3 regions of the Rhizobium sp. CFBP 8752 genome follow, and region 3 is predicted to be linked to each of the others. Evidence: predicted binding sites of a transcription regulator. Region 3 holds the regulator's gene; each other region holds the start of a gene.
What was found. Region 3 encodes LexA, which represses DNA repair genes until DNA is damaged. Its sites were predicted from a motif close to TGTTCNNNNTGTGTTCNG; they were not measured.

Region 1 (6,977 bases), 220 kb from region 3:
GTGACGTTGCCGAACGTGCTGTCCGATGCGACGATGAAGCGGCTGGGGATCACCGTGGCGGCCGATGCGAAACTGCCGGGTGCCGCAAAAGCCGCACTCGACCGGATCGAGATTTCGCAGGACGTTCGCGACCGGATCGAGACGCTGATGGCGGATGGGACGTCGGTCACGATCAACGACGAATCGCTTGGACCGGAGACCGGCAAGGGCACCGATTTCGTCACGCTGACCAAGTCGTCGAAAAGCGAGATGGTGGCAGTTCAGGATATTGGCTCAACGCCTGCCGCCGAGCCGCGCGCCAAGCGCAGTGTCATCCGTTACCAAGGCGGCGTCGGCCTCTACTGAGGCCAACGCCACCGCGGTCGGTTAGACCAGTTCCACATCCAGCACACCGGGCGCCGCCTTCAGAGCGGCGGCGATTTCCGGCGAGATACGATACCGTTCCGTCAGTTCCACCTCGATCTCGCGCTTGCCATCATCCTTGATGACGATAAACGAGACGAGGCCATCGCCGCGGGCATTAAGATGCCGGGCGACCGTCTTCAGCGGCCCTGAGTCGCGCACGAAGACCCGCAGCGCCTTCTGCATGCGGACCGACTGTTCCTCCAACGACTGCACCGTCTGGATCCGCAGGCCAATGCCTTCCGGACGCTCGTCGGCCTGAACGGTGATGACAAGCGATTTTCCGGGCTCAAGCAGATCGCGGTACTGAGCAAGCGCTTCGGAAAACAGCACCGCCTCGAACTGACCGGTGGAATCGGAAAACATGACGATGCCCATCTTGTTGCCGGTGCGCGTCTTGCGTTCCTGCCGACCGGTGACGGTCCCGGCAAGACGGCCGGCGGTGGCGCCTGCCCTCACCGCCGTCGAGAAGTCGGCGAAGGTCTGGACGCGCATCTTGTCGAGCACCGCACCGTAGGTATCGAGCGGATGGGCCGACAGGTAGAAGCCGAGCACCTGATACTCGCGCATCAGCATTTCCGACGGCATCCACGGATTGAAGGTTGGAAGCACGAGTTTTTCCGGACCGCTGGCCGCGCCCGAGCCGAAGAAATCGGACTGGCCGGAGACCTTCTCCTCCTGGGCGCGCTGGGCATAGCCGATGACGCGGTCCATGCCGGCGCTGAGTTGGGCGCGGTCGAAGCCGAAGCAATCGAAGGCACCCGCAGCATTCAGGCTTTCAAAGACGCGGCGGTTGATCTGCTTCGGGTCGATGCGCAGGCAGAAATCCTCGATCGACGCAAAGGGTGTGTCACCGCGAACCTCGACGATGTGATCGACGGCGTTTTCGCCGACGCCCTTGATGGCAGCGAGCGCGTAATAGATGCGGTTGTCGCCCGTCTCGAAGCGGCGGAACGAGGTCTGTACCGATGGCGGAATGACCTTGATGCCGAGCCGTCCCGCGTCTTCGCGGAAATCGTTCAGCTTTTCGGTGTTCGCCATATCGTAGGTCATCGACGCGGCGAGGAACTCGACCGGGTAATGCGCCTTCATATAGGCCGTCTGGTAGGAGACGATGGCGTAGGCGGCGGCGTGAGATTTGTTGAAGCCGTAGTTGGCGAACTTCGCCAGCAGTTCGAAGATGTTCTTCGCCTGCGGCTTCGACACACCGTTCTTGATGGCGCCACTGACAAAGCGCTCGCTCTGCTGGTCCATCTCGGCCTTGATCTTCTTGCCCATGGCGCGGCGCAGAAGGTCGGCTTCGCCGAGCGAATAGCCCGACAGGACCTGGGCGATCTGCATCACCTGTTCCTGATAGACGATGACGCCCTGGGTTTCCTTGAGCAGATAATCGATCGACGGATGGACCGATTCGATTTCTTCCTCGCCGTGCTTGCGGGCATTGTAGGTCGGGATGTTTTCCATCGGACCCGGGCGATAAAGCGCCACCAGCGCAATAATGTCCTCGATACAGTCCGGCTTCATGCCGATCAGCGCCTTGCGCATGCCGGCGCTTTCCACCTGGAACACGCCGACGGTCTCGCCGCGTGACAGCATCTGGTAGGTCAGTTCGTCATCGAGCGGGATCTTGGCGAGATCCACAACGATATCGCGCTTCTTGCAGAATTCGACCGCGGTTTTCAGAACCGTCAGCGTCTTCAGTCCGAGAAAGTCGAACTTGACCAGACCGGCCTGCTCGACCCATTTCATGTTGAACTGGGTGACCGGCATGTCGGAGCGCGGGTCGCGGTACATCGGCACCAGCTTCGACAGCGGGCGGTCACCGATGACGATACCGGCGGCGTGGGTCGAGGCGTGGCGGTAGAGACCTTCGATCTTCTGGGCGATATCGAGAAGACGGCCAACGACCGGCTCCTTGTCGACCTCTTCCTGAAACTTCGGCTCTTCCTCGATCGCCTTTGCCAAGGTGGTCGGATTGGCCGGGTTGTTGGGCACCAGTTTGCAGATGCGATCGACCTGGCCATAGGGCATTTCGAGAACGCGGCCGACGTCGCGCAGTGCTGCGCGGGCCTGCAGCGAACCGAAGGTGATGATCTGCGCCACCTGCTCGCGGCCATATTTGCGCTGCACGTAGCGGATCACTTCTTCGCGGCGATCCTGGCAGAAGTCGATGTCGAAGTCGGGCATCGAGACGCGGTCGGGATTGAGGAAGCGTTCGAACAGCAAAGAGAAGCGCAGCGGATCGACGTCGGTGATCGTCAGCGCATAGGCAACCAGCGAGCCTGCACCGGAACCGCGGCCCGGACCGACCGGGATGTTCTGCAGCTTTGCCCATTTGATGAAGTCGGCAACGATCAGGAAGTAGCCCGGAAACTTCATCTTCTCGATGACGCCGAGCTCGAAATCGAGCCGTTCGCGATAATCCTGCTCGGTGAAGCCCGCGGTGATACCGAGTTCGGCCATCCGGTTCTCGAGGCCTTCGACCGACTGACGGCGCAGCTCCGCCGTTTCGGCCCGCTCCGCTTCTGCCGGATCATCGGTGGCGCCGGTGAAGCGCGGCAGGATCGGGCTGCGGGTCTTCAGGATGAACGAGCAGCGCTTGGCGATCTCGACCGTGTTTTCGAGCGCTTCCGGCAGATCGGCGAACAGCTTTGCCATTTCGGCACGGCTCTTCAGGTAATGGTCGGGCGTCAAACGGAAACGGGTATCGTCGGATACGATCGCATTGTGCGCGACGGCCATCAGGGCATCATGAGCGTCGTAATCGGACTTGCCCGGGAAGAAGGCCTCATTGGTCGCGACCAGCGGCACATCCTGGTCGTAGGCAAGATCGATCATCCGCTGCTCATGACGGCGGTCGTAAGTGCCGTGACGCTGCAGTTCAATATACAGACGATCGCCAAAGGCCTGCTTCAATGACAGGAGGCGCGCCTTTGCGAGTACGGTGTTGCCATCCTTCATTGCCATGTCGACAGGGCCACCGGCAGCACCTGTCAGCGCGATCAGTCCTTCGGTGCCGCCATCTTCGAGCCAGGCGCGGCAGATATGCGTTGCCGCCTGCCCTTCTCCATCGAGATAGGCACGGCTGACGAGATCCACCAGCCGCTCGTATCCCTTGGCATTGGCGGCAAGCACAACGATTGCCGGCAGCTTCGCCAAATGGCCGTTGCGGCGCTCGTCTGGCTGATCCTCCATGTCAATCGACAGCTGGCAACCTATGATCGGCTGAATGCCATCACCGATGGATTTTTGGGCGAATTCCAGCGCGACGAAGAGATTGTTGGTATCGGTGACGGCGATCGCGGGCTGATTGTCCGCGATGGCCTTGGAGAGGATTTTCTTGAGCGGCAGCGCACCTTCCAGAAGCGAATAGGCGGAATGGACGCGCAGATGCACGAACTGTGGCGTCGCTCCCAAATCCTCCGATTCCGATTGTAAAGTCGCTGCGTCCGCCATCTGATACCCATTCCTTGAATCGGGTCATTGTCCGGCGCGAAGGCTTCAAAGTCGAGTCAAGAATGGTCTTCTCAACCTCTTTCCGCTTGCGCCCGCCGGCTGGGCGAGCACGGACCGGCTCACATCACCAGCATGATCATCGACAAGCTGGCAACGAAAGTTGCAATGGAGGCGAATGCGGCAATATCACGAAGAAGGTCAGTCATCGTCGTCTCACGTGTTCGTTTATGTTGGCACTTTGTTCTCTTTTCGTGCCAACGTCAATAGTAGAACAAAACGGGAATAGAAGTTTCTGACCGATGGTTAATTCTGCTTGCTGGCTGGAGGTAACCAGCGCTCCATAGGCCCATGCCGTTGCCGGCCAACGCAAGCGGTCGGCAGCCAAACGCCAGCCATCGCTGCGGATCGCTGACGTGACGTCATTCCATGGCAGCAGTGTCCATCGCACGCCCCTTCGAGGTGATGATGGACACTATCGGATCAGGGGCAGCTTTGGAAATCAGTGCGTTCGCTAGAACTCGACGACTTTGCCGCCTTCAATCGTGACGCGACGATCCATGCGGGCAGCGAGATCATGATTGTGGGTGGCAATCAGGGCAGCAAGCCCTGACTGGCGCACCAGCGCCTCAAGCGCTTCGAACACGTAGGATGCCGTCTTCGGGTCGAGATTGCCGGTGGGTTCGTCGGCCAGCAAAAGGCGGGGCGCGTTGGCCACCGCACGGGCAATCGCCACGCGCTGCTGTTCACCACCAGACAGTTCCGACGGGCGGTGTTCGCCGCGATGACCGATTCGCATGTAATCGAGAAGCTGGCCCGCGCGTTCGCGCGCTTCCCCCTTCGAAAGGCCGCCAATCAGCTGCGGCATCATGATGTTCTCGATCGCCGTGAATTCCGGCAGGAGATGGTGAAACTGGTAGACGAAGCCGATGTCGGAGCGACGGATCGAGGTGCGCTCTTCATCCGACAAACCGTTGCAGGCCCGACCGCCGATCGTCACATCGCCAGCGTCCGGATGTTCAAGCAGGCCTGCCAGATGCAAGAGCGTCGATTTGCCGGTACCGGACGGGGCGACGAGCGCCACGATCTCGCCGCTCACGAGCGAGAAGTCTGCCCCGTTGAGGATCGACAGGCTCGTCTCCCCCTGGCCGTAGTGACGTTCGACGCCTGAGAGATTGAGGACGGTTTTACGCGGGACAGCCATGGAGACCTATTCGTATCGGAGGGCCTGGACAGGATCGAGCTTCGAGGCTCTCCATGCCGGGAAAATGGTGGCGAAGAAGGACAGGACCAGCGCCATGATGACGACCGAGAAGGTCTCGCCAAAACTCATTTCGGCCGGAAGCTGGCTGAGGAAATAGAGCTCCGGATCAAACAGGATGGTGCCCGAGACCCAGGAGAAGAACTGTCGGATCGATTCGATGTTGAGGCAGACGATAACGCCGAGCGCGACGCCGGCAAACGTGCCAACGATGCCGATAGCAGCACCCGTCATGAAGAAGATCCGCATGATGGCGCCGGAACTCGCGCCCATCGTGCGCAGGATTGCGATATCGGAGCCCTTGTCCTTCACCAGCATGATCAGGCCCGAGATGATGTTGAGTGCCGCGACCAGCACGATCAGGGTCAGGATCATGAACATCACGTTGCGTTCAACCTGAAGCGCCGAGAAGAACGTCTGGTTGCGTTGGCGCCAGTCGGTAATGAAAATCTGGCGACCGGCAGCCTGCTCCACCAGCGGACGCATGTCCTCGACATTGTCGGGGTGATCGATGAACAGTTCGATCGACTGCACCAGCCCTTCGGCATTGAAATAGAGCTGCGATTCCTCAAGCGGCATGTAGATGATCGTCGCGTCGTATTCCGACATGCCGATCTCGAAAACGCCGGACACGGGATAGGATTTAACGCGCGGATTGACACCCATCGGTGTCACGTCGCCTTCGGGCGAAATCAGCGTGATCTGGTCGCCGGCCGAAATGCCGAGCTGCGAGGCAAGCCTGGAGCCGACAAGAACGCCCTGCCCCGACGCGAAGCCGACGATATCGCCCTGCTTGATATTACCAGCAACTTCCGTGACCTTCTCAAGGTCTTCCGGCCGTACGCCGCGCACAAGAGCGCCGGAACCGGCGCCACCCTTGCCGGATGCCAGCGTCTGCCCCTCGACAAGCGGCAGGGCCATCTTGACGCCGGGAACGGCAGCGAATTTCTTGGTCAGTTCGGCGTAATCGGTGAACGGCTGGTCGATCGGCTGGATCACCATGTGGCCGTTGATGCCGAGAATGCGGGAAATGAGCTCGGTGCGAAAGCCGTTCATGACCGCCATCACGATGATCAGTGTCGCGACGCCAAGCATGATGCCGACGAAAGAGAAGCCCGCGATGACCGAGATGAAGGCTTCCTTGCGGCGCGAGCGCAGGTAGCGCCAGGCGACCATTCGCTCGAACGACGAGAAAGCGCCAGCCCGCGGAGACTTGTCGACCTTCTCTGGTTCACCACTCGTCGCGATGCTCGCCATTCACGCTTCCTTACACATGGAGCGCGCGGGAGGCTTCCCGCGCTGCTGTATCAGATATGCCTGCCTAGCCTGTCGTCAGACTGGCCCGGCAAGACGTCGGTGTCCGATCATCCGGCGACGCGGTTGAGCGCCGCTTCGAGCGTCATGACGTCACGGGCTGCGGACTTGCGGTCCTTGACCTCGACCTCGCCGTTGGCGGCGGAGCGCGGACCGACGATTATCTGTACCGGAACACCGATCAGATCCGCTGTCGCGAACTTGGTGCCGGCGCGTTCGTCGGTATCGTCAAGCAGCACGTCCTTACCGGCCTTGTTGAGCTTTGCGTAGAGATCTTCCGACAGACTATCGCATGCCTCGTCACCGGGCTTCATGTTGATCACCACGACATCGAACGGCGCAACGGATGCCGGCCAGATGATTCCGTTATCGTCATGCGATGCTTCGATGATGGCGGGAACAAGGCGTGTCGGCCCGATGCCGTAGGATCCCATGTGGACAAGATGTTCCTTGCCATCAGGGCCCTGCACCTTTGCGCCCATCGGCTCGGAATATTTCGTGCCGAAATAGAAGATATGGCCGACTTCGATGCCGCGGGCAGAGAGGC
Region 2 (6,977 bases), 1.1 Mb from region 3:
ATCCTCAGTCACGTCGACAATGGCCGCCGCTTGCCCGAGAAGGCTGATCTGTCGCGAGTGCGCGTCATGCCGACGGCAAAGATCGAGGCGCTTGGCTGGAGGGGCGGTGGCAAACCGTTGCTTGCACAAACAATCCGCCGCCTCGCCTCCTCCTGATCTTATCCCCGCTACGATCCTAGTGGGACGAGGTGCGTTGCGTCTTGGCCTCTTGCTTCGTCTTGTCGATCTGCTTCATGTGCTCTTCGGCCCATTTCTGGCCGGCGTCGCCGCCCCACAAAAGCCAGGCAATGTAACCAGCAGATGGGTTGCCGTCGTCGCCGAAATTGTCGGAGCGCTTGTCGACATTGTGACGCTTGAAGTAGCTTACCATCCGCTTCACCGTCTGTTCCGACAGATGCTTGCGATGCTGAAGATCGCGAGCGCGTGCTATCCCGACCGTCGTGCCGCCACGGCGATATTCGGCGCGCAGCTTCAAGCCCTTCTCCGCCGCAGCCGCAACGTCGGCTGGCGGCTTGTGGTCAAGCTGCGATGGTTTGGACGGGCTGCGCGCGCGAGTCTTAGACTGCTCGTGCTGATGTTCGTGCGAAGATCTTTCAGCCATCGGTCTTCTTCAGCTCCGATTGGCTTTTCAAAACCTTGTCGCCGTCTTCCTGCTTGACGAGGAAGGCGGGCTTGTCGGCATCTGCCTTGCGCTTGATCGTCTTGCCCTTGATCTTGCGCTCGACATCCTTGGTGAACTTCTCGGCGACCTTACCTTCGGCCTTCGACTTTCCCCATTTCCATTCGACTTCGTTTCCGACGCTGATCTTCTGCATGGATCATCTCCTTCTACTCCTGAAAAAACTCAAGCGAGCAAAGGATGTTCCAACATCAGTCTTTCAGATCGAGATCGCCATCGCGCCAGACCACGTGTTTCGGGCTGATGGGCAGATCTTCGATCTCGTCCGCGATGAAATAGGGCGGGATATCCAGCGCCTTCAGCGAGTCCCTCGTCGCCTTCACCCACTTGAACTCGAGTTCGTGCGTGTCGACGATCCGATGGACGATATCGGTCGGATGAAACGGAAAGCTCTCCGGCAGCTCCATCAGGTAGTAGAAGCCGAGTTCGTGCCAGTCGCGGTCTTCGTAGTGGAAGAAGTTCTCGACCGCCCAGAGCAGCCGTCCGACCTTCACCTCGACCCCGAGTTCCTCGACCATCTCGCGTTTCAGGGTCTCCTCGGAGGTTTCGCCCACTTCCGCGCGTCCGCCGGGAAAGGTCCAGAACGTCTCATGCACGGCGCGGTGCACCAGCACATGGCCGTCGCGAAAACCAAGCCCCGCGATGCGCATCTGAAAAATGCGCTTCGGCTTGAACTTTATCCGGATGCGCAGATCCCGGGGTTCGTCGCTTTTACTCATCGTCGAAACTGATCCTGAACTGGGCCGCTTCCATATCCTTGGGCGGCTGCAGGCCGAGATGCTTCCAGGCGACTGCCGTCAGCACCCGTCCCCGCGGCGTGCGCTGGATAAAGCCCTGCTGGATCATGTAGGGCTCGATAATGTCCTCGATCGCGTCGCGCGGCTCGGAGAGCCCCGCCGCAATCGTCTCGATGCCCACGGGCCCGCCGCCGAAGTTGACGGCGATCATGTTGAGATACCGCTTGTCGAGCTGGTCGAAACCGGCGTGGTCGACATTGAGGCGGATCAGCGCCTCGTCGGCGATCTCCTTGGTCACGGCTTCCGCACGCGCCACTTCGGCGAAATCACGCACACGGCGCAACAGCCGTCCGGCGATACGCGGCGTGCCACGGGCGCGCCGTGCGATCTCGCGCGCGCCGCCATCGGTCATCGGCAGGTTCATCAGGCGCGCACCACGCCGGACGATGCCTTCCAGTTCCTCGACCGTGTAGAACGACAAGCGCACGGGAATGCCGAACCGGTCGCGCAGCGGCGTCGTCAAAAGCCCGATACGGGTCGTGGCAGCAACCAGCGTGAATTTCGACAGGTCGATCTTGACCGACCGGGCCGACGGCCCTTCGCCGATGATCAGATCGAGCTGGAAATCCTCCATCGCCGGATAGAGGATTTCCTCGACCGCCGGGTTGAGACGGTGGATTTCATCGATGAACAGCACGTCGCGGTCTTCGAGATTGGTCAGAAGCGCCGCAAGATCACCGGCCTTGGCAATGACAGGACCGGAGGTCGAGCGGAAATTCACGCCCAGTTCCTTGGCCATGATCTGCGCAAGCGTGGTCTTGCCGAGACCCGGCGGGCCGACGAACAGCACGTGATCCAGGGCCTCGCCCCGGTTCTTGGCGGCCTCGATGAAGATCTTGAGGTTGGCGCGAGCCTCTGCCTGCCCGGTAAACTCGTCGAGCGACTGCGGGCGCAGCGCCGTATCGAAATCTTCGCCCCGTTTTTCCGGCGAGATGAGGCGGTTTTCGTCGGTCATGCAAGAATTTCCATCTCGGGCGCGCAGGATGCGGCCTTTGTGTCTGATGTCATGGAGCAGTGGCACCGGCCATGTGGAGCAGCAACTCTCGCAACGTCGCGATCCTTGATCGCTATCGTGATCTGACCTTCAAGAGCCATGGTCGTGAACGCACCCAATCTGTTACTTCCCGTAATCGTCTGGCCCTATCGATATCCCAGTGCTTACCCCGGATATCACGACCTCGCCAGTTCCTTCAGACCCAGCCGGATCAGCTTGGCGCTGTCGGCATCCTCACCGGCTGCCTTCAAAGCTGCGGCGACGGCATTGGCCGCCTGGTCTCGGGAATAGCCAAGATTGGTGAGCGCCGAGACCGCATCGCTGACGGGCGCAGACGCCACGCCCTCGCCCAGTTCCTGCTTGAAGCCGATATTGGCGGATGCCTCGCCGGCAAAGGCGGGCGCCTTGTTCTTGAGTTCTGTGACAATGCGGACGGCGACCTTGGGGCCGACGCCGGGTGCCCGCGAAACTGCGGTCTTGTCCTGCAGCGCAATCGCATTGGCCAGTTCGCCCGGTGTCAGCGTTGAGAGCAAGGCCAGCGCCACCTTGGCGCCGACGCCCTGCACGCTCTGCAGGAGGTTGAACCACTCGCGCTCCAGTGCCGACAGGAAGCCGAACAGTTTCAGCTGGTCCTCGCGCACATAGGTCTCGATAAACAGCACTGCCGCTTCGCCCACATTGAGGCGGGCCAGCGTGCGGGCCGAACAGAAGGCTTCGTAGCAGACGCCGTGCACGTCAACGAGCGCGTAGTCCTCGCCGATCTCGTCGATAGTGCCTTTGAGCTTGCCGATCATGTCTTAGGTCCGCCGCTGAGGATGAAGGAGAATGGGTTCCGGAAATCATGATGCCGAGCATCGGGAAACAGGCACGATAGCGCGCTGCATCGCGCGTTAGAAGCCGATGCGAGCGTACGGCCTCTGCCGAAATACCTACTGAGGGCGTCAGAACAAGTCAAGAACAGAGGAGGCTGATGCGTCAGCCGGCCAAAGCTTGGCGCATGCGGTTTGCAACGCGGTTATGGGCGTGGCAGATGGCGATCGCCAGCGCGTCGGCGGCATCATTACCCTTGAACTCCGCCTTCGGCATCAGAATCTTCACCATCATGTGGATCTGCTGCTTCTCGCCGTGGCCAACGCCGATGACCGCTTTCTTGACAGCGTTTGGCGCATATTCCGAAACAGGCAACCCGGCACGCGCCGGCACCAGCATCACGACGCCACGCGCCTGACCAAGCTTCAGCGTCGCCACCGCATCCTTGTTGACGAACGTCTGCTCGACCGCCGCCTCGTCTGGCGTGTAGGTATGCACAACTTCGGCCAGACCATCGTGCAGCTGGCAGAGGCGCGAGGCGAGGTCGATGTCACCGTCGGACACGACCGTCCCCGATGCCACAAAGCGCAACGAGTTTCCCAGTGTCTCGATAACACCCCACCCTGTGCGGCGAAGCCCCGGATCGATGCCGATGATGCGAATCGGTTTTGTCATGGCAACTGTTGTGTCACGCCGGGAATCCTGCGCCAAGGCCGAAACGCGGAGTGACTCTGAAGGCCAACATGCGGACCGAAGCCGTCGGAAGCGTTCATATTTTGTTAACCATAACCGCATCGTTTTGGGCAGAAGTGGTGATCCAACCGCAACAACCTTTTCCTAATGGCGTTGGTTCGTCACAAAGGGTTTCTTAAGAATCACGAGGAGGCGCCCGAATGATACGGGACTATGATCGGAATGAGACCGAGCTGCGCGATCTTCGCAGAACCGCCGACATCCTGGACGGCGGTCTGCGCCGCTTTGCAAGCGGTGATATCCGCACCACACTTGATGAACCCATGCCCCTGCGTTTCGAGGGCATGCGCCGCGATTTCAATCGTGGACTCGCAACAATCGACCGGACCATCGGCACCGTCGTTTCGAGTGTCGAGACGATGCGGGCCGACACCGAAGCCATGGCCGCCATCCTGCGCAGCCAGGCTCAGGCCCGCCAGGATCAGGCAGACAGAATTACCCGCGCCAAGTCAAAGACCAGCGCGCATGAGAGAAGCGCCAAGCAGCGTCAGGCAATTACCCGTCATGTCGGCACGATCGCCCACAACACCAAGCTCGACATGCGCCGACCGCGCGAAGCGGTTGCTGCCGCGTTGAAGCTGATCGAGACTATGGAACTGTCGGCCGGCACGCCCAGTGCTACAGGCATGAGCGCAATCCGCGCCAAGACCGAAGAGATCGAGCGCGAACTGCGTGCGATCGGCCTTTACGTCGATGCATTGGCCCAGAATGTCGAGGAACTGACCGAATCCGCCGATGCTCAGGCGGCCGAGGCCGAGGCTATCCGTGGCGAACTCGACGAAATGGCCAAGGCAAAGGATGCCCAGGCCCCCGAAATCCTGACCACGCCGCTTGTTCTCGACAGCCTGAACCGCAGCATCGGCGAGATCGATCGCGCTGCCGCACGCTACTCCGACGTGACCATTTTGCCGGCGCCGCCAGTCTTTCCGCCTGAAGGATCGCCCCCGTCGTCGGGAGGTCGCAAGCCCTTCCTGCGCCTGATCAAGACCTGAGGCAGCGACCTCACTGTCGGACCTCCACCGACCCCGCCTAGCGACTTTCATCGCCGGCGGGGTCGTATTTGCAAGACCGGCTGCCTAGATAGGGAGAACACGTTTTCCTATCCATTTCAGGATATGCCGATGATCCCGTTTTCCATTCTCGACCTTTCGCTGATCGGCGAAGGGTATTCCGTCAGCCAGGCTCTCGACCAGTCCCGCAGGCTTGCGATCAAGGCCGAACAGCATGGCTATAACCGTCTCTGGCTTGCCGAACACCATGGCATGCCGGGCATTGCCAGCGCTGCTACGGCGCTCGTCATCGCCCATGTCGGGGCCGCGACCAAGACCATCCGGGTTGGCTCCGGTGGCATCATGCTGCCGAACCACTCTCCCCTCGTGATCGCCGAACAGTTCGGCACGCTGGAAGCGCTGCTCCCCGGCCGCGTCGATCTCGGCCTCGGCCGTGCGCCCGGAACCGACATGCGAACGGCAAATGCGCTGAGACGCAATCTCGATGCCGGCGCGGAGAACTTCCCGCAGGATATCGTCGAGCTCAAGCATCTGCTCGGAACGCCCGTCCCGAACCAGGCAATCCTTGCCGTGCCGGGAACCGAGGCGAATGTGCCGATCTGGCTGCTCGGCTCCTCGACCTACAGCGCCCACGTGGCGGCCGCTTTGGGTCTCCCCTACGCGTTTGCCTCGCACTTTGCGCCAGATATGCTGCTCGACGCGATCGCCATCTACCGCGATCGCTTCCAGCCCTCGGCGGATCTCGACAAACCGTATGTGATGGCCGGTGTCATGGGTGTGGCAGCAGATACGGATGAGGAAGCAAACAGGCTCTTCACCTCGTCGCAGCAGCAGTTTGTCAACCTGCGCAAGAACGTCCGCGGCCTTTTCCCGAAACCGCTCGATACGATGGACGGATTCTGGACGCCGATGGAGAAGATGAATGTGGAGCACACGTTGCGCTACGCAGCGGTCGGCTCGCCGCGAACCATCGAACGCAAGCTTGGTGAGTTCCTGGCCGAAACCCAGGCCGACGAGCTCATCATCTCGATGCCGATCCACGATATCGACAAGCGTCTCCGCTCGGTGGAATTGTTTTCGCAGCTGTCGCTGATGGATAGCCAGCTGCAGCGAGCCGCGTAAACGAATACGGGCCGGTCTCAACGACCGGCCCGCTTCATTTCAGGACTAGAGAGGCGATCAGGCCGACAACTTGGCCATGACCTCATCCGAGACTTCGAAGTTCGAATAGACGTTCTGCACGTCGTCGTCGTCTTCGAGATTGCCGATCAGCTTCATCAGCGACAGCGCGCGTTCCTCGTCGACTTCGATCGTGTTCTGCGGCTTCCAGATCGACTTGACGGTCTCGGCACCACCGAGCGTGGCGTCGAGCGCCTTGGAGACTTCACCGAGCGCCTCAAACCCGCAGATGATCGTGTGGCCTTCCTCGTCGGAAATCACATCGTCGGCACCCGCTTCGATCGCAGCTTCCATGACCGTATCCGCATCGCCGACCGACGCCTTGTAGGTGATCTCGCCGACATGGTCGAAGGAGAAGGACACCGAACCGGTTTCGCCAAGAGCGCCGCCGGCCTTGGTAAAGATCGAGCGGACGTTGGAGGCGGTACGATTGCGGTTATCGGTCAGCGCTTCGACGATCACGGCTGTGCCGCCGGGACCGTAGCCCTCGTAACGCACCGCGTCATAGTTCTCAGCATCGGCGCCCGACGCCTTCTTGATGGCGCGGTCGATATTGTCCTTCGGCATCGACTGCGCTTTGGCGTTTTGAACGGCAAGGCGCAGCGCCGCGTTCATATCCGGGTCGGGTAGACCGGATTTTGCCGCAACGGTGATTTCGCGTGCAAGCTTGGAGAACATCTTGGAACGGATACCGTCCTGCTTGCCCTTGCGGTGCATGATGTTCTTGAACTGTGAATGGCCAGCCATGGCACCCC
Region 3 (6,977 bases):
CGATGACACGCGGATTACAGTCCAGTCAATTCGGCGGTTTTTCGACGCCGTCAGCCTTTTGCGATGGCGTCGAAGGCCAGCAGCTTTTCCAGAAGGCGCGGCATGTCCTTCAGGTGGACCATGTTCGGACCGTCGGACGGTGCGTTGTCAGGGTCTTCGTGGGTTTCGATAAAGACGCCAGCAACGCCGACGGCGACGGCTGCCCGCGCCAGCGTTTCGACAAATTCGCGCTGGCCGCCGGAAGAACCGCCCTGGCCGCCGGGCTGCTGCACGGAATGGGTTGCGTCAAAAATAACGGGGCTTCCGAGAGCCGCCATGATCGGCAGCGAGCGCATGTCGGAGACAAGCGTGTTGTAGCCGAACGAGGCACCGCGCTCGCACAGCATCACATTGGGATTGCCGCTTTCGAGGAACTTCGCCTGGACGTTCTTCATGTCCCAGGGCGCCAGGAACTGGCCCTTCTTCACGTTGATCGCGCAACCCGTCTTTGCGGCCGCGACGAGCAAGTCCGTCTGGCGCGACAGGAAGGCGGGGATCTGCAGGATATCGATCGTATCCGCCACGAGAGCGCATTGCTCTTCAGTGTGAATGTCGGTCAGAACGGGAAAGCCGAATTCCGTCTTCAGATCGGCAAAGATCGCCATCGCGTTGTCCAAGCCGATGCCGCGCTTGCCGGAGATCGACGTGCGGTTGGCCTTGTCGAAGGAGGATTTGTAGACGAGGCCGATGCCGAGTTTCTTGCAGAGTTCGACAAGCGTGCCGGCGATCATGAACGCATGATCACGGCTTTCCATCTGGCAGGGACCGGCAATCAGCGAGAGCTTTGCCGTGTTTGAGAAAACGACTTTCGAACTCCCCTCGCCCACGGACACTTCAGAATTGACGGAGACTGTCATTTCACTATTCCTCGAAACCGAAAACCACACCTTGCCCCGGGGCTGCCGACACGATCACGCGGCCATCCCTGCGGATGAATGCGACGTCATTAGCAGCAAGGGTGATCTCTGTCACGGCGAGATCGGTGGTCTTGAAGATGATCCCGCGCGCAGCGAGGCGCGACGATAACAAGGGCTTCATCGAAGACCGGAACTCGTCGCTGAACGTGTCGTTGGATTGAATGCGGATGCCGGCATTGGCAGCTTCGATCCGCAGACCGTCTTTCCCTTGCTCGGGTTGCGTCTCGAACACGGTTTCGAAAAGCGGCAGAAACTCCAGCGGGTCATCTGCAGAAAAGACGATCTCTCGAAGGCCTGTAACGGCGTTTGCGTGCTCATCAAGACCACCGCGATCTGCCGGTAATGCGGCCATGCGCTGGCAGGAAAACAGCAAGATGTCATCGACCTCGGGGACTGCCGCGAACGCCAGACGGAATGAGACTTCGCTCTCCCCACCATCGGGCAACTGCATCGGGCGGGAGAACTGAAGCATCTCGCCCGCAGACATGTACCCGTCCACAAAACGGCTATGATCGGCCGCTGCATCCTGCGTCCCGACGACCACCGCCGATAGACCTTCCCTTTTCCGCTGGCCGCGAAAGCGGATGTCGCGATCGGTGAACACGTTGCCTCGTTTTGCCGCAAGCGAGGCTTGCCGACGGTTCACAATGGCCAGTGGCTCGAGGTACGAGCCATCCGCGAAGAATATGCAGGCATTGGCTGTGCCGAAAGGGTGAACACCTTCAGGTGCCACAGTAAAGCCGAGAGCGGTCAACCTCCCCCGCGCTGACGCCAGATCTGCAACGGGCAGAACCAAATGATCGACTGACTTGTTACCCACTTACACCCCCAAAGTCTTATTCCGCAGAACATTGGCTATCGCGGGAAACTCGGCAAGTGCTGCGCACGAACTGAATACGTGATCGAACGCTGAAATGAGACTATTCTTGAGCAAAAATTTGGGGCTTGCGGAACACAGATAGAACATATAGCGTCCGTTCTGCATTTGTTTCCAATTCTGAGGGTCCCGTCCATGCTGACACGCAAGCAACAGGAGTTACTTCTGTTCATCCACGAGCGGATGAAAGAATCAGGCGTGCCGCCGTCGTTTGACGAAATGAAGGACGCTCTCGACCTTGCATCGAAGTCCGGCATCCATAGGCTGATCACCGCGCTCGAGGAGCGTGGCTTTATTCGCCGTCTGCCGAACAGAGCACGCGCGCTCGAAGTGATCAAGCTGCCTGACGCCTATGTGGCGAACCTTCATCCGCGACGGGGTTTTTCTCCCAGTGTCATCGAGGGAAGCCTCGGCAAAACGCAACCGGTCGTCGCTCAGAAGCCGGCGCCGGTCATGGCGGACAATCCGTTCTCGACAAACATTCCGGTCATGGGTCGAATCGCTGCCGGCGTGCCGATCTCCGCGATCCAGAACAACACCCATGACATCGCCGTTCCGATCGAGATGCTGGGTTCCGGCGATCATTACGCGCTCGAAGTGAAGGGCGATTCGATGATCGATGCCGGCATCCTCGATGGCGATACCGTCATCATCAAGAATACCAGCACCGCAAGTCCAGGCGATATCATCGTTGCCCTGGTCGATGAGGAAGAAGCGACCCTGAAGCGGTTTCGCCGCAAGGGTGCCTCGATCGCACTGGAAGCGGCAAACCCGGCTTACGAGACCCGCATCTTCCCGCCCGACCGGGTGAAGGTCCAGGGCAAGCTTGTCGGCCTTATTCGCCGCTATCATTAAGAACGGTGTCATCCCGGAGATGCGCAGCAACAGCCTCCGGGATGCCAAAGTCGAGTTGTCGCGTTCGCCAGTCATAGAACCGGTGGACGGTCCACGGACGGCTTGAGGTCTGTGCGCTGTCTCGCATTGCCGCCGTAATCTTGATGTCTGGCGCTGTCGCGTTCGGAATAATGGTGATTTCCAGTGCGCCAGTCCGGCGCAACGTCCGCCCGCTGAGAAGCAAGGCGCCGGAGCGGCAAGTATCGAAGCGTGCGCCGGGCGAGACGATGATCCGACCGACATCGCAGGCAAGACCGGTGTATCGGTTGTCTTCGACGGTGACGATCCGGATGTCCTGAGCAGTCTGCGCCGCGCACAGGATTTTCGGCAGACAGGCGAATCGTCCGGGCTTCAATGCTTGAAGAAAACCCCTGACATATTCGATTTCCCGGCGCGTCAAATCCGGTCGCGAATGTGGTCCAGGTGGTCTGTCATCGCTTTTCGCAAGGCTGGCACCTCGCGCTGGTTCCGAAGAGGCAAGAACCGGCAAGGCGAGCGGTTGTTCTCCGGTCTCAAGCACCAGCGCTCGCCGCCATTGATCGTAGATAAATCCCGGCGGTCGGGTTCGATTGAGGGTGATCTTGTCATCCTGGATCAGTCCCACTGACGCGCCGTCTTCGGATATGACGATATCAGGCCTCGGCGCCGAGCCTGAGCGGACCGCAAAGAGCAAAGCCACCGCCATGAACAGCGCGCCTGTCAACCTCAGCGGCGTGCGCAGCAGCGTCAGAAGCAGAAAGCCTGCCGTCGCCAGAGGCAGGAAAAGCGGGTTCTGCCGGCCGATGGCAATATCGCCGCCCCATGCGGCGACGATCTCGGCAATGCGAATGACGATCCGCAGCCCCTCGCCCATGATGAACAGAACGGGAGCATCCAGCCCGAACGGCATCAGCAGCATGGCCACGAGACCTGCCGGCATCACCACGAAGGAAATGATCGGCATGGCCGCGAGATTGGCCGCGAGGCCGTAGGTGGTCAGATGGTGGAAATGCTCGATCGAATAGATCGACGTCGACGTACTGCCGATCAGCGACGTCACCACGATCCCGGCAATGAAATGCAACGTCGCCGCAATACCCGTTATCCAACGGTTGCTACCTTTTGTCTCCTCCTTTCCTTTCGCGAAATATCGCGTCCAGAGGGCGAACCCTGCCACCAGTGCCGCGGTTGCCGCAAACGACATCTGGAAACTCGGACCCAGAATCTCCGACGGCGAGATGGCGAGGATGATGATTGCCGAAAGGGCGACGTTGCGAAGGCTGATGGAGGGTCGATCGACGAGCACGGCGACCAGCATCACCGCCATCATGATATAGGCTCGCTCGGCGGAAACCCCGAACCCGGAAATCAGGTAATAGGCGGTCGCCATGACAAGCGCACCGAACGCGGCAAACTTCTTGATCGGATAGGCCTGCGCAAAGCCTGGAAACAGCGACAGGACGGAGCGGACGCCGACGAAGAAGATACCGGCTGCCAGCGCCATGTTGAGGCCTGAGATCGCGACGATATGGGCCAGCCCGGACAGACGAAGCGCCTCGGTCGTCTCACGGGAAATTGCACGGCGCTCGTCGGTCACGATTGCGGCAGCAAAAGCGCCCGCATCCCCCTTGACCGTATCGCGGATGCGATTGCCGATTGCGCTGCGAAGCGCAAAAAGCCCTCGCTGCATGTCCGACCATAACCCGGGTTGGTCATCGATCGCCGGTTGTACGCTAGGCGCGCCGTAAAAGAAGCCAACGGCCCCGATTTGATCGAAGTAGGAGGAGAAGGCGAAATCGTTCAATCCGGGAAGCGCCGGGCCAGAGGGTGGCGACAGACGGGCACGGCCGGAAACGCGCTCTCCGATGTCTGCAGGCTCGTGTTGGCTTCTGGCAAGAACCGAGACGCGCTGTGGCGGTCGTGAAAGCGAGGGCTCAGATGTCTGCTCGATCCTGAGGATATAGCGCCAGCGGCGCTGTGCATCGGCTTCGCGTCGTTCGACAATCCCGCTGATGGTCGTTGTGACGGGCGAATCGAGCACGACCGTCGAACACCGCCAGGTTTCGAGCGCTGCCAGCGCAGAACCGGAGAGAAGCAGGCAGAGTACAAGGTTGGCACGAGACAGTGGATGCGCGCGATACCGTGTCAGCCCTGCGGTCACCATCGAGATCGCAAGCATGGTTGCGAGAATGAATGGCGATGGCGTCCAAGGAAGTGCGAACCAGGTCGCAGCGCCGGCGCCCAGCAAGACAGGCAGGAAGAGGAACACATGACCGTGGGAAAGCTCCTCGCTCAACGACGTGCACAGCCATTTGGAAACGGGCCGGTCTCTGACCACGTATCCCAGGAAAACATCCTCGGAATGATGGTCGTTTCGACCATCATTCCTGACTTCCGCGGGCATTGTCTGCGATGCCGATTCGGGCGTCCAGAGTGCGATTGCGTGGGGTGTCGAAGCAAGCATCATCGGCTTGCTGCTGGCTGCCTCAAAAATCGCTCCGCCATTCGCCATGATGGTTTATCCCGCCGGCTCCGCTGCAGAGACGGTGATTGGTAAACGCAACCTGCGCGTTTATATTCTCCTCGTCAACACATTCGCCAAGCTGCGGTTTTCCTTCACGTTACGGCCTCTTACACCATGAGGTTGGGCATCTTTTAAACGTGGCCTGCCTAAATTATTTTCGCGCTGCACAAAATGTCGCAGGAGCGCTTGGCATCACCTTTAGGATCATATAGCTAACTTGCGACGCTTAACTCTTATGGCGCTTTCTGGGCGCCATGCCGCCAACAGGTTGGAGGATCAGAATGACGGAACAAAGCGCAAATCTCGTACTTGGTGATAAGACAGTCGACCTCTCGGTGCGATCGGGCACCATTGGGCCGGATGTTATCGATATCGCAGCCCTGTACAAGCAAACCGGTGCCTTCACCTACGACCCCGGCTTCACGTCGACTGCATCCTGTGAATCCAAGATCACCTATATCGACGGCGACAAGGGTGTTCTCCTGCACCGCGGCTACCCGATCGAGCAGCTTGCTGAACAGGGTGACTTTCTGGAAACCTGCTATCTGCTTCTCTATGGAGAACTGCCGACGGCTGCCCAGAAGAAGGACTTCGATCATCGCGTAACCATGCACACCATGGTCCACGAGCAGATGAGCCGCTTCTTCACCGGCTTCCGCCGCGATGCGCATCCTATGGCCGTCATGTGCGGTTGCGTGGGCGCTCTCTCGGCCTTCTATCACGATTCCACCGACATCACCGATCCGCACCAGCGGATGGTTGCGTCGCTGCGCATGATCGCCAAGATGCCGACGCTCGCCGCCATGGCGTACAAGTACCATATCGGCCAGCCCTTCGTGTATCCGCAGAACGACCTGGATTACGCCTCCAACTTCCTGCGCATGTGCTTTGCCGTGCCGTGCGAAGAATACAAGGTCAACCCGGTCCTGTCGCGCGCCATGGATCGCATCTTCATCCTGCATGCGGATCACGAACAGAACGCGTCGACCTCGACGGTTCGCCTTGCAGGTTCCTCGGGTGCAAACCCGTTCGCCTGTATCGCTGCCGGCATTGCCTGCCTCTGGGGCCCCGCTCACGGCGGCGCCAACGAAGCAGCGCTCAACATGCTGACCGAGATCGGGACCGTCGATAAGATCCCGGAATACATCGCCCGTGCCAAGGACAAGAACGATCCGTTCCGTCTGATGGGCTTTGGTCACCGCGTCTACAAGAACTACGATCCGCGCGCCAAGATCATGCAGAAGACCACGCATGAAGTGCTGGCGGAACTCGGTCACAAGGACGATCCGCTTCTGCAGGTCGCCATGGAACTCGAGAAGATTGCTCTGACGGACCCCTACTTCATCGAAAAGAAGCTGTACCCGAACATCGACTTCTATTCGGGCATCACCTTGAAGGCGATGGGCTTCCCCACGACGATGTTCACCGTTCTGTTCGCGCTTGCGCGTACCGTCGGCTGGATCGCCCAGTGGGCCGAAATGATCGAAGATCCGCAGCAGCGTATCGGTCGTCCGCGCCAGCTCTATACCGGCGAAGCGCAGCGTGACTACACGCCCGTTTCGAAGCGCTAGGCGCTGAATTAGGCTTTGCGAAAAGAAAAACCCGTTCAGCGATGAACGGGTTTTTTGTTGTCTAACAGTTCGAGTATCGCACCTGCTGCGGCCTCTCCAGGCGGAACAGGGACGTCCAGTCTCTGCCAGGCAAGTGCGAACCCGTCGAGCATCGCACGGCGCTCCGGCGTGTCGGC

Region 1: a site for LexA is predicted at 4,126-4,143, ahead of dnaE (DNA polymerase III subunit alpha). Genes of this name have one in related genera too.
Region 2: a site for LexA is predicted at 4,047-4,064, ahead of ruvC (crossover junction endodeoxyribonuclease RuvC). Genes of this name have one in related genera too.

What each region holds. Positions count from the first base shown of each region.
Region 1 covers NZ_JACYUZ010000001.1:1,982,475-1,989,451, forward strand. The annotation lists gene IFT59_RS09620 (L,D-transpeptidase family protein) at 1-345, shown strand, start outside; gene dnaE (DNA polymerase III subunit alpha) at 367-3,858, opposite strand; gene IFT59_RS09630 (ABC transporter ATP-binding protein) at 4,370-5,059, opposite strand; gene IFT59_RS09635 (lipoprotein-releasing ABC transporter permease subunit) at 5,066-6,373, opposite strand; gene proS (proline--tRNA ligase) at 6,481-6,977, opposite strand, start outside.
Region 2 covers NZ_JACYUZ010000001.1:683,822-690,798, reverse strand. The annotation lists gene IFT59_RS03230 (NAD-dependent epimerase/dehydratase family protein) at 1-156, shown strand, start outside; gene IFT59_RS03225 (hypothetical protein) at 176-601, opposite strand; gene IFT59_RS03220 (DUF2945 domain-containing protein) at 594-815, opposite strand; gene IFT59_RS03215 (NUDIX hydrolase) at 871-1,329, opposite strand; gene ruvB (Holliday junction branch migration DNA helicase RuvB) at 1,391-2,431, opposite strand; gene ruvA (Holliday junction branch migration protein RuvA) at 2,647-3,264, opposite strand; gene ruvC (crossover junction endodeoxyribonuclease RuvC) at 3,446-3,955, opposite strand; gene IFT59_RS03195 (methyl-accepting chemotaxis protein) at 4,174-5,025, shown strand; gene IFT59_RS03190 (LLM class flavin-dependent oxidoreductase) at 5,155-6,165, shown strand; gene IFT59_RS03185 (YebC/PmpR family DNA-binding transcriptional regulator) at 6,223-6,969, opposite strand.
Region 3 covers NZ_JACYUZ010000001.1:1,762,774-1,769,750, forward strand. The annotation lists gene kdsA (3-deoxy-8-phosphooctulonate synthase) at 51-896, opposite strand; gene IFT59_RS08460 (VOC family protein) at 901-1,776, opposite strand; gene lexA (transcriptional repressor LexA) at 1,969-2,688, shown strand; gene IFT59_RS08470 (ComEC/Rec2 family competence protein) at 2,669-5,218, opposite strand; gene gltA (citrate synthase) at 5,512-6,801, shown strand; gene lpxB (lipid-A-disaccharide synthase) at 6,837-6,977, opposite strand, start outside.